Regions from separate parts of the Streptomyces sp. NPDC046465 genome, predicted to be linked through region 3. Evidence: riboswitches for the same ligand, from Rfam matches in the RefSeq annotation. Region 3 holds a riboswitch; each other region holds the start of a gene.
What was found. Region 3 has a riboswitch for cobalamin ahead of ABZ953_RS00270 (ABC transporter substrate-binding protein). Riboswitches for the same ligand answer to the same signal wherever they lie in the genome.
Positions count from the first base shown of each region.

Region 1: it holds a riboswitch for cobalamin, as region 3 does, so the genes downstream of both, ABZ953_RS24205 (cobalamin biosynthesis protein) here and ABZ953_RS00270 (ABC transporter substrate-binding protein) in region 3, are expected to answer to the same signal.
Region 2: it holds a riboswitch for cobalamin, as region 3 does, so the genes downstream of both, metE (5-methyltetrahydropteroyltriglutamate--homocysteine S-methyltransferase) here and ABZ953_RS00270 (ABC transporter substrate-binding protein) in region 3, are expected to answer to the same signal.

Region 1 is NZ_JBEYZK010000015.1:186,231-190,867, reverse strand. Features, by position in the region: gene ABZ953_RS24220 (class II aldolase/adducin family protein) at 1-393, opposite strand, end outside; gene ABZ953_RS24215 (inorganic phosphate transporter) at 706-2,040, shown strand; gene ABZ953_RS24210 (hypothetical protein) at 2,053-2,277, shown strand; cobalamin riboswitch at 2,422-2,554, shown strand; gene ABZ953_RS24205 (cobalamin biosynthesis protein) at 2,665-3,654, shown strand; gene ABZ953_RS24200 (cobyric acid synthase) at 3,651-4,637, shown strand, end outside.
Region 2 is NZ_JBEYZK010000005.1:170,914-175,550, forward strand. Features, by position in the region: gene metE (5-methyltetrahydropteroyltriglutamate--homocysteine S-methyltransferase) at 1-2,067, opposite strand, end outside; cobalamin riboswitch at 2,231-2,466, opposite strand; gene ABZ953_RS10015 (DUF6629 family protein) at 2,674-3,318, shown strand; gene ABZ953_RS10020 (hypothetical protein) at 3,629-4,426, opposite strand; gene ABZ953_RS10025 (hypothetical protein) at 4,609-4,637, opposite strand, start outside.
Region 3 is NZ_JBEYZK010000001.1:55,167-59,803, forward strand. Features, by position in the region: gene ABZ953_RS00260 (ABC transporter ATP-binding protein) at 1-678, opposite strand, end outside; gene ABZ953_RS00265 (iron chelate uptake ABC transporter family permease subunit) at 675-1,838, opposite strand; gene ABZ953_RS00270 (ABC transporter substrate-binding protein) at 1,853-2,890, opposite strand; cobalamin riboswitch at 2,956-3,141, opposite strand; gene ABZ953_RS00275 (VOC family protein) at 3,158-3,658, opposite strand; gene ABZ953_RS00280 (helix-turn-helix domain-containing protein) at 3,655-4,524, opposite strand.

The DNA of each region.
Region 1 (4,637 bases), on a different contig from region 3:
GGGGAGCTCCGTGACCAGCAGGGAGACGGCCGTGGCGTGTACGGCGTGGGTGTGGACGACCGCTCTCGCGCCGGTGTCGCGGTAGATCGCGAGGTGCATGGGCAGTTCGCTGGTGGGCGTGAGGCCGCCGAGGACCCGGTGGCCTTCGAGGTCGACGCCGAGGGCGTCCTCGGGCCGCAGCCTGTCGTAAGGGACCCCGCTCGGGGTGACCAGGACGGTGTCGCCGACCCGTATCGAGACGTTGCCCGAGGTGCCGACGACCAGGCCGTCCCGCACCGTCCTGCGGGCGGTCCCGACCAGCTCGTCCCAGGCCCGCGCGAGCGCGTCCCCGTCCACCTGCTGCCCCTGTCCCTGGCCATGCCGCTGCCCCTGCCCCTGCCGCTGCTCAGTCATGCGGTGATCCTGCCAGCCCAAAAGGATTCCGGTTACGGCTTCGGGCCACCGGGTGACCAGCATCTCCCCACCGGATCCGGGCACCGGACCGAGAAGTGCGCGCCGGGCCGCCGCCGGATGGCGGAACCCGACACTCCGCCCCGTTTGCGGGGATCCCGCCCACGCTCCGTACGATCGGGATCAGACACCAGCTCAATACGGAGCAAGGGCACTCCGCTTCGGGTCACCGCACCGCCCGGCCCAGTTCACTTTCCGTTCACCCTGGTTGCCTACGTTCCACATGCCACTGACGTCCAACAGAAGCCTGGGTAAATGGAACACATCACGCTTCTCCTCGGGATCGTGATCGTTACCGCTCTCGTGTTCGATTTCACGAACGGTTTCCACGACACTGCCAACGCGATGGCGACGACCATCTCGACCGGCGCTCTCAAGCCCAAGACGGCGGTGGCCATGTCCGCCGTACTCAACCTCGTCGGCGCCTTCCTCTCCGTCGAAGTCGCCAAGACGATCTCCGGCGGCATCGTCAATGAGGACGGCCTCAAGACCGAGGTCATCTTCGCCGCGCTCGTCGGCGCGATTCTCTGGAACCTCATGACGTGGCTGGTGGGCCTGCCCTCCAGCTCCTCCCACGCCCTCTTCGGCGGACTCATCGGCGCCGCGGTCATGTCGCAGGGCTGGTCGTCGATCAACGGCGGCACCGTCGTCACCAAGATCCTGATCCCGGCCGTCGCGGCCCCGCTCGTGGCGGGCATCGCCGCGACGCTGGCCACGCGCCTGACGTACCGCATCGGCCGCAACACGGACCAGAAGGCCACCGCCAAGGGCTACCGCGCCGGGCAGATCGCCTCCGCCGGGCTCGTCTCGCTGGCCCACGGCACGAACGACGCGCAGAAGACCATGGGCATCATCACGCTCGCCCTGATCACGGGCGGCGTCCTGAACCCCGGCGCCAACCCCCCGATGTGGGTCATCGTCTCGGCCGGCATCGCCATCGCGCTCGGCACCTACCTCGGTGGCTGGCGCATCATCCGCACCATGGGCAAGGGCCTGACCGACCTCGCGCCGCAGCAGGGCTTCGCCGCCCAGACCAGCGCCGCGACCGCGATCCTCGCCTCCTCGCACATCGGCTTCTCGCTCTCCACCACCCAGGTCTGCTCGGGCGCCGTGATGGGCGCGGGCCTCGGCCGCAAGGGCGGCGTGGTCCGCTGGTCGACCGCCACCCGGATGTTCGTCGCGTGGGGCCTGACCCTGCCGGCGGCGGGCCTGGTCGGCGCGGGTGCCGAGTTCCTCACCAAGCAGGGCCCCTGGGGCATCACGGTCACCGCGGCGCTCCTGATCGCGGGGTCGGGCGTGATCTGGGCGCTCTCCCGGCGCAACGCCGTCGACCACACCAACGTCACGGACGACGAGATCCGCCACGACGCCATTGACGGCATTGACGGCATTGACGGCATTGACGGCCGCACGGTCGCCGAGCCCGCGGGCGTGGTGACCACCGCGATCGCCGCCGTCTCGCCGCCCCCCGTGGGCGCGATGGCCGCCTCCGCCCCCGCGGGCGGGACCGTCAAGGCCACCGTCTCGGCGGCCCCGACCACCACCACGACCGGCGCCATGGCGGACCCCGCCCGGCCCGCGACCGTGTAAGGACAGACCAGCATGAGCATCGACTGGGCAGCTCTCGGCTCCGTCTTCGGAGTCAGTCTCGCGGTGACCGTGGCCCTGGTGGGCCTCTTCACCCTCGGCATCGTCGGACTCTCCAAGCAGGGCACGGCGACCGCCACCGCCGGTGGCTCCGCCTCCCTCGCACGCACCGGCGCGTACGCCTGCTTCGCCCTGTGCGCGGCGGCGGTGGCCTACGGGATCTTCCTGATCGTCGCCTGACGGCAGCGGCCTTCCCGGGTGGGGCGCGGAGCGTGCGAACGCTCCGCGCCCCACGCGTGTGTCCGCACCCCGTATCTGGGCCCGGCATGTGGGGCCCAACACACTCTCCCGTCGCAGGTCAACAGCGAGTTGACGGGCCTTCGCGGGCCGTGGTGGACTGCCGGGGCCAACTACGGCGGCAGAAGAGGAAGCCGGTGCGAATCCGGCGCGGTCCCGCCACTGTCACCGGGGAGACACTCCCCGCGAGCCAGGAACTCTCGCCGCCGATCACGTCGAACCAGGGCGCGGACACCCTGAGTGAGGACATATCGCCATGCTCGGCCGCCCGGTGCCGCCTCTCCCCCTGAGTACGAGTCCTCTCCTCAGCGCAGCGGCGGGCTGAAGCGCATGAGTGCCGATCGCGACTTCGCGTACGGCGCCGCCGCCGGCCTCCTCGGTGACCTGCTGCTCGGCGATCCCCGCCGGGGCCATCCGGTCGCCGCGTTCGGCCGTGCCGCGGGTGCCGTCGAGCGGGTGCTGTGGCGCGACCACCGCGGGTGGGGCACGTTGCACGCCGTGGTGTGCGCCGGGGGCGCGGCGGGTGCCGCCGCGCTGGCTTCTTCTCTCGTACGTCGCTCGGCCGCCGGATCCGTCGCGCTGACCGCCGCCGCGACCTGGGCCGTGGTCGGCGGTACGTCGCTGACGCGGGAGGCGCGGGCCATCGGCGGGGCGCTGGAGGCCGGGGACATCGAGGTCGCGCGGGAGCGGCTGCCGCACCTGTGCGGGCGGGACCCGCAGGCGCTGGACGCCGACGGGATCGCGCGGGCCGTGGTGGAGTCCGTCGCCGAGAACACCTCCGACGCGGTCGTCGGCGCGCTCGTGTGGGGCGCGCTGGGCGGCGTCCCCGGGCTCGTCGGGTTCCGGGCCGTCAACACGCTGGACGCGATGGTGGGCCACAAGTCGCCCCGGTACCGGCGCTACGGCTGGGCCGCCGCCCGCCTCGACGACGTCTTCGGATGGCCGGGCGCGCGGCTCACCGCGGGCCTCGCGGCGCTGGCCGGTGACTCGCCCTCGGGAGCGGTACGGGCGTGGCGCGCGGACGCGGACGCGCACCCGAGCCCGAACGCAGGGCCCGTCGAGGCCGCCTTCGCCGGGGCACTGGGCGTACGGCTCGGGGGAACGCTCTCTTACGGGGGGCGGGTCGAGCACCGGCCCGTGCTGAACGCGGCGGGGCGCGACGTCGCCGCGGGGGACATCGAGCGGGCCGCCAAGCTGTCCCGACGGGTCGGCCTGCTCGCTCTCGGAGCCGTGGTGGGCGCGCGCTGGGCACTGCGGTCGGCAAGAGCAGGGGCAAGGGCAGGAGCGGGAGCAGGAGCGGGAGCGGGGAGAAGAGCATGAGTGGCGGACTGCTGGTCGCCGGGACCACCTCGGACGCCGGGAAGAGCGTCGTCACCGCGGGCATCTGCCGGTGGCTGACCCGCAAGGGTGTGTCCGTCGCGCCGTTCAAGGCGCAGAACATGTCCCTCAACTCCTTCGTCACCCGCGAGGGGGCGGAGATCGGCCGGGCGCAGGCCATGCAGGCGCAGGCCGCCCGCGTCGAGCCGAGCGCGCTGATGAACCCCGTACTGCTCAAGCCCGGCAGTGACCGCTCCAGCCAGGTCGTACTCATGGGCAAGCCCGTGGGTGAGATGAGTGCGCGTGGGTTCTTCGGGGGGTCCGGGGGGCCGTCCCCCGGGGAGAGGCTGCACGGGGGGCGGCAGGCGCAGTTGCTGGACACCGTCGTGGGGTGTCTGGAGGAACTCCGGGGCACGTATGACGCCGTGATCTGTGAGGGCGCGGGCAGTCCCGCCGAGATCAACCTGCGGCGCACCGACATCGTGAACATGGGCATCGCGCGCGCCGCCCGCTTCCCCGTCCTGGTGGTCGGGGACATCGACCGGGGCGGGGTGTTCGCGTCGTTCTTCGGGACGACGGCGCTGTTGAGCGCGGCCGACCAGGAACTCGTCGCGGGCTACCTGGTGAACAAGTTCCGGGGCGACGTCTCCCTCCTCGAACCCGGGCTCGACATGCTGCACGGGCTCACCGGGCGGCGCACGTTCGGTGTGCTGCCGTTCCAGCACGGGCTCGGCATCGACGAGGAGGACGGCCTGCGGGTGTCCCTGCGGGGCGCCGTCCGCGAGTCCGTGGTGGCCCCGCCGGTCGGCGATGACGTGCTGCGGGTCGCCGTGTGCGCGGTGCCGTTGATGTCCAACTTCACGGACGTGGACGCGCTGGCGGCCGAGCCGGGTGTCGTCGTGCGGTTCGTGGACCGGGCCGAGGAACTCGTCGACGCCGACCTCGTGGTCGTACCGGGCACGCGCGGGACCGTGCGCGCCCTGCGG
Region 2 (4,637 bases), on a different contig from region 3:
GGCGACCTGCATGTGTGAGCGGGCCGCCTCCAGGCTGATGACGTCGGCGTCGAGGTCGTCGATGGCCTGGACGATGTCACCGAACTCGGCATAGCACATGTGCGTATGGATCTGCGTGTCCGGACGCACCCCGCTCGTGGTGAGGCGGAAGGACTCGGTGGCCCAGGCCAGGTAGGCGGGGTGGTCGGCGGCGCGCAGCGGCAGCGTCTCGCGCAGGGCGGGCTCGTCGACCTGGATGACCGACGTCCCGGCCGTCTCCAGGTCGACGACCTCGTCGCGCAGGGCGAGGGCGACCTGGCGGGCGGTGTCGCCGAGGGGCTGGTCGTCGCGTACGAAGGACCAGGCCAGCATGGTGACGGGGCCGGTGAGCATGCCCTTGACGGGGCGGCCGGTGAGGGACTGGGCATACGTCGTCCAGCGCACCGTCATCGGCTCCGGCCGCGAGATGTCACCCGCGAGGATCGGCGGGCGCACATAGCGGGTGCCGTACGACTGGACCCAGCCGTGCTGGGTGGCGAGGTACCCGGTGAGCTGCTCGGCGAAGTACTGCACCATGTCGTTGCGCTCGGGCTCGCCGTGCACCAGGACGTCGATGCCCGCCTTCTCCTGGAAGGAGATCACTTCCTGGATCTCGGCCTTGATGCGCTCCTCGTACCCGTCGCCGTCGATCCGCCCGGCCCGCAGGTCGGCGCGGGCGGCCCGCAGTTCACCGGTCTGCGGGAAGGAGCCGATCGTCGTCGTGGGCAGCAGCGGGAGGCCGAGGCCGGTCCGCTGGGCCGACGCACGCTCGGGGTACGGCTGGGAGCGGCGGGCGTCGGCCTCCGTGACGGCCCCGGTGCGGGCGCGGACCTCCGGGTCGCGGGTGATGGGGGAGCCGGTCCGGGAGGCCAGATCGGCGCGGTTCGCGGCGAGTTGGGTGGAGATCGTGTCGGTGCCCTGCGCCAGGCCCCGGGCGAGGGTGACGATCTCGGTGGTCTTCTGGCGGGCGAAGGCCAGCCAGCGCAGGATCTGCGGCTCGATGTCCCGTTCGAGGGCCGCGTCGACGGGGACGTGGAGCAGGGAGCAGGAGGCGGCCACGTCGACCCGGTCGGCGAGACCGAGCAGCGTGCCGAGCGTGGTGAGGGACTTCTCCAGGTCGTTGACCCAGATGTTGCGTCCGTTGACGACACCCGCGACAAGGCGCTTGCCGGGCAGCCCGCCGACGGCCGCGAGCGCGTCGAGGTTGGCGGCGGCCGCGTCGGTGAAGTCGAGGGCGAGACCGTCGACCGGGGCCTTGGCGAGCACCGGAAGGGCGTCGCCGAGCCGGTCGAAGTACGAGGCGACGAGGAGCTTCGGCCGGTCGGGGAGGGCGCCGAGGTCACGGTAGGCGCGCTCGGCCGCGTTGAGCTCGGCGGGCGTGCGGTCCTGGACGAGCGCGGGCTCGTCGAGCTGGACCCATTCGGCGCCCGCCGCGCGCAGGTCGGCGAGGACCTCGGCGTAAACCGGCAGGAGACGGTCGAGGAGGGTCAGCGGGTCGAAGTCGGCGGCCACTCCGGGCGCGGGCTTGGCCAGCAGGAGGTACGTGACCGGGCCGACGAGGACGGGCCGCGCCGTCAGACCCAGAGCCCGTGCCTCCTTGAACTCCTCGACCTGCTTCCTCGAGTCGGCCCGGAACACCGTTCCGGGGGCCAACTCGGGCACCAGATAGTGGTAGTTGGTGTCGAACCACTTCGTCATTTCCAGCGGCGCCACATCCTGGGTGCCGCGCGCCATCGCGAAGTAGCCGTCGAGCGCGTCCGCGTCGACCGCGGAACGGTGCCGCTCGGGGAGGGCACCGACCATGACGCTGGTGTCGAGGACGTGGTCGTAGTACGAGAAGTCGCCGGTCGGGACTTCACCGATGCCTGCGTCGGTGAGTTCCCGCCAGTTCGAGCGGCGGAGCTCGGCGGCGGTGTCCCGAAGGGCGTCCGCGCTGACGCGGCCCTTCCAGTAACCCTCGATCGCCTTCTTGAGCTCCCGGTCGGGGCCCTGGCGGGGGTAGCCGTACACGGTGGCCCGTGCTGCCGCGGCTGCGGGCTTGGTGGTCACGGAGATCTCCTTCGCGAGACGAATCCCTGAGATCCCGGAGACGGGACGAGAGCGCGAAGGGTGGCAGCACCGGGCGGGTCCGGATCGCGTGGTCGGCGCGGTCGCCCGTCTGGTGTGTACGCCGACCCGCCCTCGAGGTCACCGAGATATCCGCGCACGAATGGTTCGCGCACGGACAGCGGGCAGGTCTTCGGACTCGCGGGCCCGTCCACCGCCTTCGTGAAGAAGGCGGGCGGACACCTACTGGCCGTCGCTTCCCAGAACCGGACTCCGGTCCCAGTGCGTGTGACGGCGGTCGTTCCCGCTCACCGCTGCGGGGCAGTCCCGGATTCACACCGGGTTCCCTCTTGCGACGCTCCCGCCTGGCGGACGGGGCGAACCAGCTGTACCGATCACCATACGGGGCCACCCGCCGGTGGACCGCGTCGCGTTGAGCATTCAAATGGTGAGGTGGAACACGTGATGTTCGTGCTTCGCCGACGTGGAGAGCGGGAAAAGGCACGGTCCGGCGTGTCCTGAGTCTTGTCCTGCGCGCGCGCCTGCCCGGGGTCCCCGAAAGGGTCGGCCGACGCGCTCCCGGGCCGGGGTGGCCGTACCGTTGCTGCCATGTGCTGGAGCGAGACGGCCGACCTCGTCGCGGGCGCGGGCATCACGGCCGTGGGGGTCGCCTCCGTGACCCTGGCGGCCCGGCGCCCCCGTGACCTGCCACTGGCCGCGCTGCCGCTCCTCCTGGGCATCCACCAGATCATCGAGGCCGCCGTCTGGCACCACGACGGCGGCACCGGGCCCGCCACCGTCGCCTGGGCCGTCATCGCGCTTCCGCTCCTTCCCCTGTGGGTACCGGCGGCCGTGCTGTGCTCCGCGCCGCCGAGCGCCCGTCGCCGTCTGCTCGTCCCGCTGGCGGCGGGCATCGCGACGGCGGCGACGCTCGCCTGCGTACTGGCGACGCGCACCGTGACGGCCGAGATCCGAGGGCACACCGTCGGATACTCCCTGGGACTGCCGCAGGCGCAGCTGATCATCGTCGGCTACCTCCTCGCCACCATCGGCTCCCTGCTCCTGTCCGGCGACCGCGGCCTGGTCCTCTTCGGCGTCCTGGTGGCGGTCGGGGCCGCGGTGACCGTCGTGCTGTGGCGACAGGAGTACATCTCGACGTGGTGTGCGTTCGCCGCGGTGTGCTCGGTGGTCCTGCTGCTCTGGGTCAGCAGGCGTCGCCCGGGGCCCGATACGTCCCAGGGGGAGGTTCGTTGACAGAGGGAGGTGAGGCAGTCGGGGAGCCTCAGAGAGCGCCTGCTGGCTCTCGGTTCCCCGCAAGCGCACGACGACCGGCCGCTTCCCGGTGAGGACGCGGCGGTACGGGCGTTCCGCGGGCGGCGTTCCCTTGCGGGGCTCGACGCGCCCCGGAGCCCTCGGCCCCGCCGGATCGCCCGAGCCGGGACCCGCAGCCGACGACCCCCCTGCCGACCCGTAGGTTCCCCCGGCGGACGGCGGCGCTCCGGCACCGCGGCGCGACGGCTACCTCTGACGCGCCGATCCGGAGGCCACTCCGGCGGCCGGTCGGCTACCCCCGGCACTCCTGTTCCCGGCGACCGGCCCCGCTGAGCAGATCGACGCGCTGCGCCGCTCCCTCCTTGAGGACGTAGAGGGTGCCGTTCCCGGGCGACCAGTCGCGGGGTACGAGGAAGATCCGGTCTCCGGAGACGTGGAACAGGCGCAGGCCCGCGTACTCGTACGCGTACTGGCTTCCCTTGTCGGTGACGCGCCGGAAGCAGCTGCCGCCGCCCCGGATCATCAAGTCCTTCTCGCTGAAGACGACGACGGCGGGGAAGTCGCTCCGGAGGGTCCGCTCGGTCAGTTCCGCGCGGCCGCGGCCCGCGATCGCCGCGTACGCCGACACGGCCCAGAACAGTGACAGGACGCAGAGGAACAGCGTGAGCCCCCATAGCCGCAGGTCCCGGCGTGTGCGGGTGCGGGGGTACGCGTTGAGCGCGAAGCCGCCGATCGCGGTGAGCGGGAGGAGCAGGTCGAACAGCCACGGGCTGAGCGGATACAGCGGCACGAGGACGACGGGCACGGCCCAGGCGAACCGGAGCACCCGCACGGCGCGGGCGAGCCGCTCCGCTTCGTCCGCCACCCGGCGGAGCAGCCCGAGCACGCCGAGCGCGATGCCCGCGGCCAGCCAGGCGGGGAGATAGAGAGCACCGACGCTGCGCAACAGATAGTCGCTGGTGGAGAAGTGGAACACGGTCTCGCGCAGCCCCAGCGCCTTGGTCTCGGCGTCGGTGCTCGCCCAGCCGAAGTAGAAGAGGACCGCGGTGAGAAGGGTGACGAGGGATCCGATGGCGCCGACGATCTCCACCCAGCCGACTCTGGGGTCGGAGGGCGGCGTAGGCGGAGGCGGTGGTGCGGGTGGGGGCGGCTGGGGTTCCGGGTCGGGTGGAGGGTCGGGGCTCGGGTCAGGTCCGGGTTCCGGCTCCGGCTCCGGTTCCGGTTCCGGCTCCGGTCTCGGTTCGGGTTCCGGTTCGGGGGCCGGGGGCTCGCTCATCGGGCGAACGCGTTCGCCGGGCCGG
Region 3 (4,637 bases):
GATGTCCAGGTGGTTGGTCGGCTCGTCGAGGAGGAGTTCGCGGGGTTCCTGGGCGAGGGCGCGGGCGATCTGGACGCGCTGGCGTTCGCCTCCGGAGAGGGTGTGCCAGGCCTGGGCGGCGCGTTCGGTGAGACCGGTGCGCGCCAGCGCGTCGCGTACGGCCCGCTCGTCGTGGGGCGTCGGGGCCGACCAGGCTCGACGGTGCGGGATACGGCCGAGTCGTACAACGTCCCGTACGGTCAACTCGACCTGTGTCGCAGCATGTTGCTCGACCACGGCGATCCGGCGCGCCACCGCCCGGCGGCCCGTGTCGGTCAGCGAGCGGCCGTCCAGGGTGACGATCCCCGAGGCCGGGGCGAGGACGCCCGCGAGGATGCGCAGGAGCGTGGACTTGCCGGAGCCGTTGGGGCCGAGGAGCCCGACGGTGGCGCCGGTGGGCGGGGCGAGGCTGACGCCGTCGACGACGAGGCGCCCGCCCGCCTCCCGGCTGACCCGGTCGGCGCGCAGCCCCGTCGTCCCCGGCGTTCCCGGCGTTCCCGGCGTTCCCGGCGTTCCCGGCGTTCCCGGCGTTCCCGGCGTTCCCGGCGTTCCCGGCGTTCCCGGCGTCGCGTCCGCGGGGAGTATGTCGTGGTTCATGACACCCTTCCCGTACGTCACGACACTCTCCTCGTACGTCATGACACCCTCCTCGTCCGGTACAGCACCGCCACGAACGCCGGTACGCCGATGAGTGACGTCACCACGCCGACCGGGACCTCCTGCGGGTCAAGGGCCGTGCGGGCCAGCGTGTCCACCCAGACCAGGAAGACCGCGCCGGCGAGCGCCGTGACCGGAAGCAGCCGGGCGTGCCCGGAACCGACGAACGCGCGGGCCGCGTGCGGCAGGACCAGGCCGACGAAGCCGATGGCACCCGCCGAGCTGACCAGGGCCGCGGTCAGCAGTGCCGTCGTGCAGAGCAGGATGAGACGGGTGCGGGCCACCCGGACGCCCAGCGTCGCGGCCGCCTCCTGGCCGAACGCGAACGCGTCGAGCGTGCGGGCGTGGGTGAGGCAGACGAGCAGCGTCACCGCGAGCACCCCGCCGCACAGCCACACGTCCGTCCAGCCGATCCCGCTGAGCGAGCCGAGGAGCCAGAACAGCACGCCACGGGTGGTCTCGGCGTCGCCTGCCGTGAGCACGACGAACGAGGTCAGTGCGGAGAAGAGCTGCATGGCCGCGACGCCGGACAGCACCACCCGGTCCGTGGTGTCGCCCAGCGTGTGGCTCAGGAACAGCACAAGGGCGAAGGAGCAGACCGCTCCGGCGAAGGCGCCCGCCGAGATCGACACCGCTCCCCCGCCGACCCCGAGGACGACGACCGCGACGGCTCCCGTGGACGCCCCGGACGACACCCCGAGCACGAAGGGGTCCGCGAGGGGGTTGCGGAGCAGGGACTGCATGACCACCCCGCAGACCGCGAGGCCCGCGCCGCAGACCGCGGCCAGCAGGGTGCGCGGCATCCGCAGGTTCCAGACGATGCCGTCCCTGATCGGGGTGAGCGGGGTCTCGCCCCAGCCGAGGTGGGCGACGACGGTCGACCACACGTCGGGCACGGAGATGTCCGCGGGGCCGATGGTGACGGCCACGGAGACGGAGAGGAGGAGCGCGGCGACGCCCAGCGACCAGAGCAGGCTCAGGCGCAGGCCCACGCGAAGTCCCGGGCGAAGCCCCGGGCGAAGCCCCGTACGCAGGCCGTGCGGCGGCGGGGCGGGAGGGTGTACGGCGCCGGGCGCCACGTCCTCCGTGGCGGGTGCCACGTCCTCCATGCCGGGTGCCACGTCCTCCATGCCGGGTGCCACGTCCCCCACCCGCGTCACGTGACGAGTCCGAACTTCCGCAGCGCTGCCGCGACCTGTTCGATGCCGTCGGCCGTGCGGATCGTGGGGTTCATGGCCTGGCCGCTGAGCAGCACGTACCGCTTCTTCTTCACGGCGGTCAGGTTCTTCGTCGCCGGGTTGGACTCCAGGAACTCGATCTTCGCCGCGGCGCTCTCGGCCGACTGCGACTTGCGGGTGAGGTCACCGAGGACGATGACGTCGGGGTCGCGATCGGCGACGGTCTCCCAGTTGATCTGGGGCCACTCCTCGCGGGTGTCGTCGAAGACGTTCTTCGCGCCGAGTTCGCGGGTGATGATGCCGGGGGCGCCGCAGCAGCCCGCCATGTACGGGGCGTCGGAGTTGGCGAACCAGTACATGAGGCGCGCGTCGGAGGCGTCGATGTCCTTCGTGGCCTTGTCGACGCGGCTCTTCATGTCGGCGATCAGCTTCTCGCCGCGCTTCTCGACGTCGAAGACCTTCGCCAGGTCGCGCACCTCGCCGTAGACGCTGTCCATGGTGAGGGTCTTCACGCGCTTGCCGTCGCCGGAGCCGCCGTTGTCCTTGCCCGCGCAGTCGGTGGGCGAGACGTAGACGGGCACGCCGAGTTCGGTGAACTTCGCGCGGTCGGCGACCCCGCCCTTGCCGACCGTGTAGAGGAAGGAGGCGCTGACGAAGTCCGGCTCCTTGGCGAGGACCTTCTCCAGCGACGGGTAGCGGTCGGCGAGCCGCTCCACCTTCGCGTTGTCCTGCGCCAGGTTCTTCAGGACCGGGTCGGTCCAGGTGCCGGTACCGGCCATGCGGTCGGCGAGGCCGAGGGAGAGCAGGATCTCCGTGGATCCCTGGTCGAGGGAGACGGCCCGCCGCGGCGGCGCCTCGACCTTCGCCTCCTTGCCGCAGGAGCTGACCGTGACCGGATAGCCGTCGGCGTTCTTGCCCCCGGCGGTACCGGACTTCTTCCCGGAGCCGTCGCCGCACGCGGTGAGCGCGAGCAGGCAGGCACAGAGGAGGGCGGATATACGGGCTGTCGAGGACACGGGATCCCTTGAGTCTCACGGCTCATACGCGGAGCCTGGCCTGCGTCACGGCCTCCGCCGCCCGGTGTGCGAGCGGAGGCGCCAGCAGGTCTTCGGACTCGGGATCGACCGGGCGGGGCGCCTTCCCGGGTGTCCTGAGACGCCCAGTGGCCGTGGCCCCGCCCGTCCCCCTCACCGCTGCGCGTCAGTTCCGGTTTTTCACCGGATTCCCTGGCCCAGGTGTGGGTTTGACTGGCTTGCGCAAGTTATCACGCACCCGGCGGCCCCTCACGCGGTCGGTGCGGGCCTCGGCTCGCCGCGGTAGGTGCCGAACGACCAGCGGTTTCCCTCCGGGTCCTCGATGCCGAATTCGCGGCTGCCGTACGGCTTGTCCTCGATCTCGGCGGTGATCTTCACGTCCGCCGCGACGAGGCGGCGGTAGAGGTTGTCGACCCGGGCGGTGACGACGTAGGCGCCCGCGGTGCCGGGTGTGCCGCAGGTGGCCGCGGCCTCCGGGTCGTACGAGCCGAGCATGATGCCGCCGCCCTCGGGCCAGTCGAGCTGGGCGTGGGCGACGCGGCCCCCGTCCTCGTAGACGGCGGTGCGCAGGAAGCCGACGGTGTCGACGAGGAAGTCGATCAGCGCGGGGGCGTCCTGGGCCTGCACGCCCGGCCAGATGGCGGGTGGGGGCGTGGTGAGGTGCTCACCCGCGGCCGGGCTCGGCTCAGGGTTCGGGTCCGGGTTCGGATCAGGGGTCAGGTTCGGTGTGGTGTGCGGTGTGGTGTTCATGCCTTCGAGTCTTCGCCCGTACCGTGCGCCCCGGCTTGGATATTCCGGCACTCTTCGGCCAGCCAGCCGGTGGGGCTCACCCCTGTGTATTGCCGGAAGTCGCGGACGAGGTGCGAGTGGTCGTAGTAGCCGGTGTCGGCCGCGACCCGGGCGAGGTCCGGCGGGCAGCCCCGCGCGACGGCGCGGGTCACGGTGGCCTTCGCGTGCTGGAAGCGCATCAGGCGCGCGGCCTGTTTGGGGCTCAGGCCGGTCTCGGCGCGGAACAGCGCGGTCAGCCGGCGTTCGCTGAGCGCGACGTGCCGGGACAGGCCGTCCAGGGTGCCCGCACCGTGGTGCCGGGCCAGCCACGCCCAGGCCTCGGCGACCTCCGGGCGGACGGGGCTCGCGGCACGGTCGTCGGACGCGAGCCGCCGCAGATAGGCGGAGAGGTGGGTGAACCTGTCCGCCCAGTTGTCCAGCTCGCACAGCCGTTCCCGGACGTCGGCGGCGCGGTCGCCGAACACGTCCGTGCCGTCGACGACGAGCTGTCCGGTCAGATCGGCGGCGGGCAGGCCGAGGAGCGCTCGGGCCGCGAGGGGGTGCACGGCGAGCTGGATGCCCGCCTCGTGCTCGGCCTGTACGACGTACGCGGGGCTCTGGTGCAGGCCGCCCACCACGATCTCGGTGCGCGCCGCGTCCGGTCCTGTCGCCCGGTCGGGGGTGCCGCCGGTGGCGATGGGACCGTCCAGCGAGAAGATCACCGTCAGGTACGGCGAGGGCAGGCCCCGGTGCAGGGCGGGGCGCTGCCCCGCGGTGCGGTAGCCGACGGCGGAGACGACCATGCCGTCGAGCCGCGGCGCGGCCCGGACGAACTCACGGGAGCCCATGGAAACCAGTATGCGCGGTGGGTACCGGGCGGTCACGGCGACAGGGGTGACGACACGGGTGACGACACGGGTGACGCCGGGAGCCAGGGTCCGGGGCCGTCCCGGCGTCAACC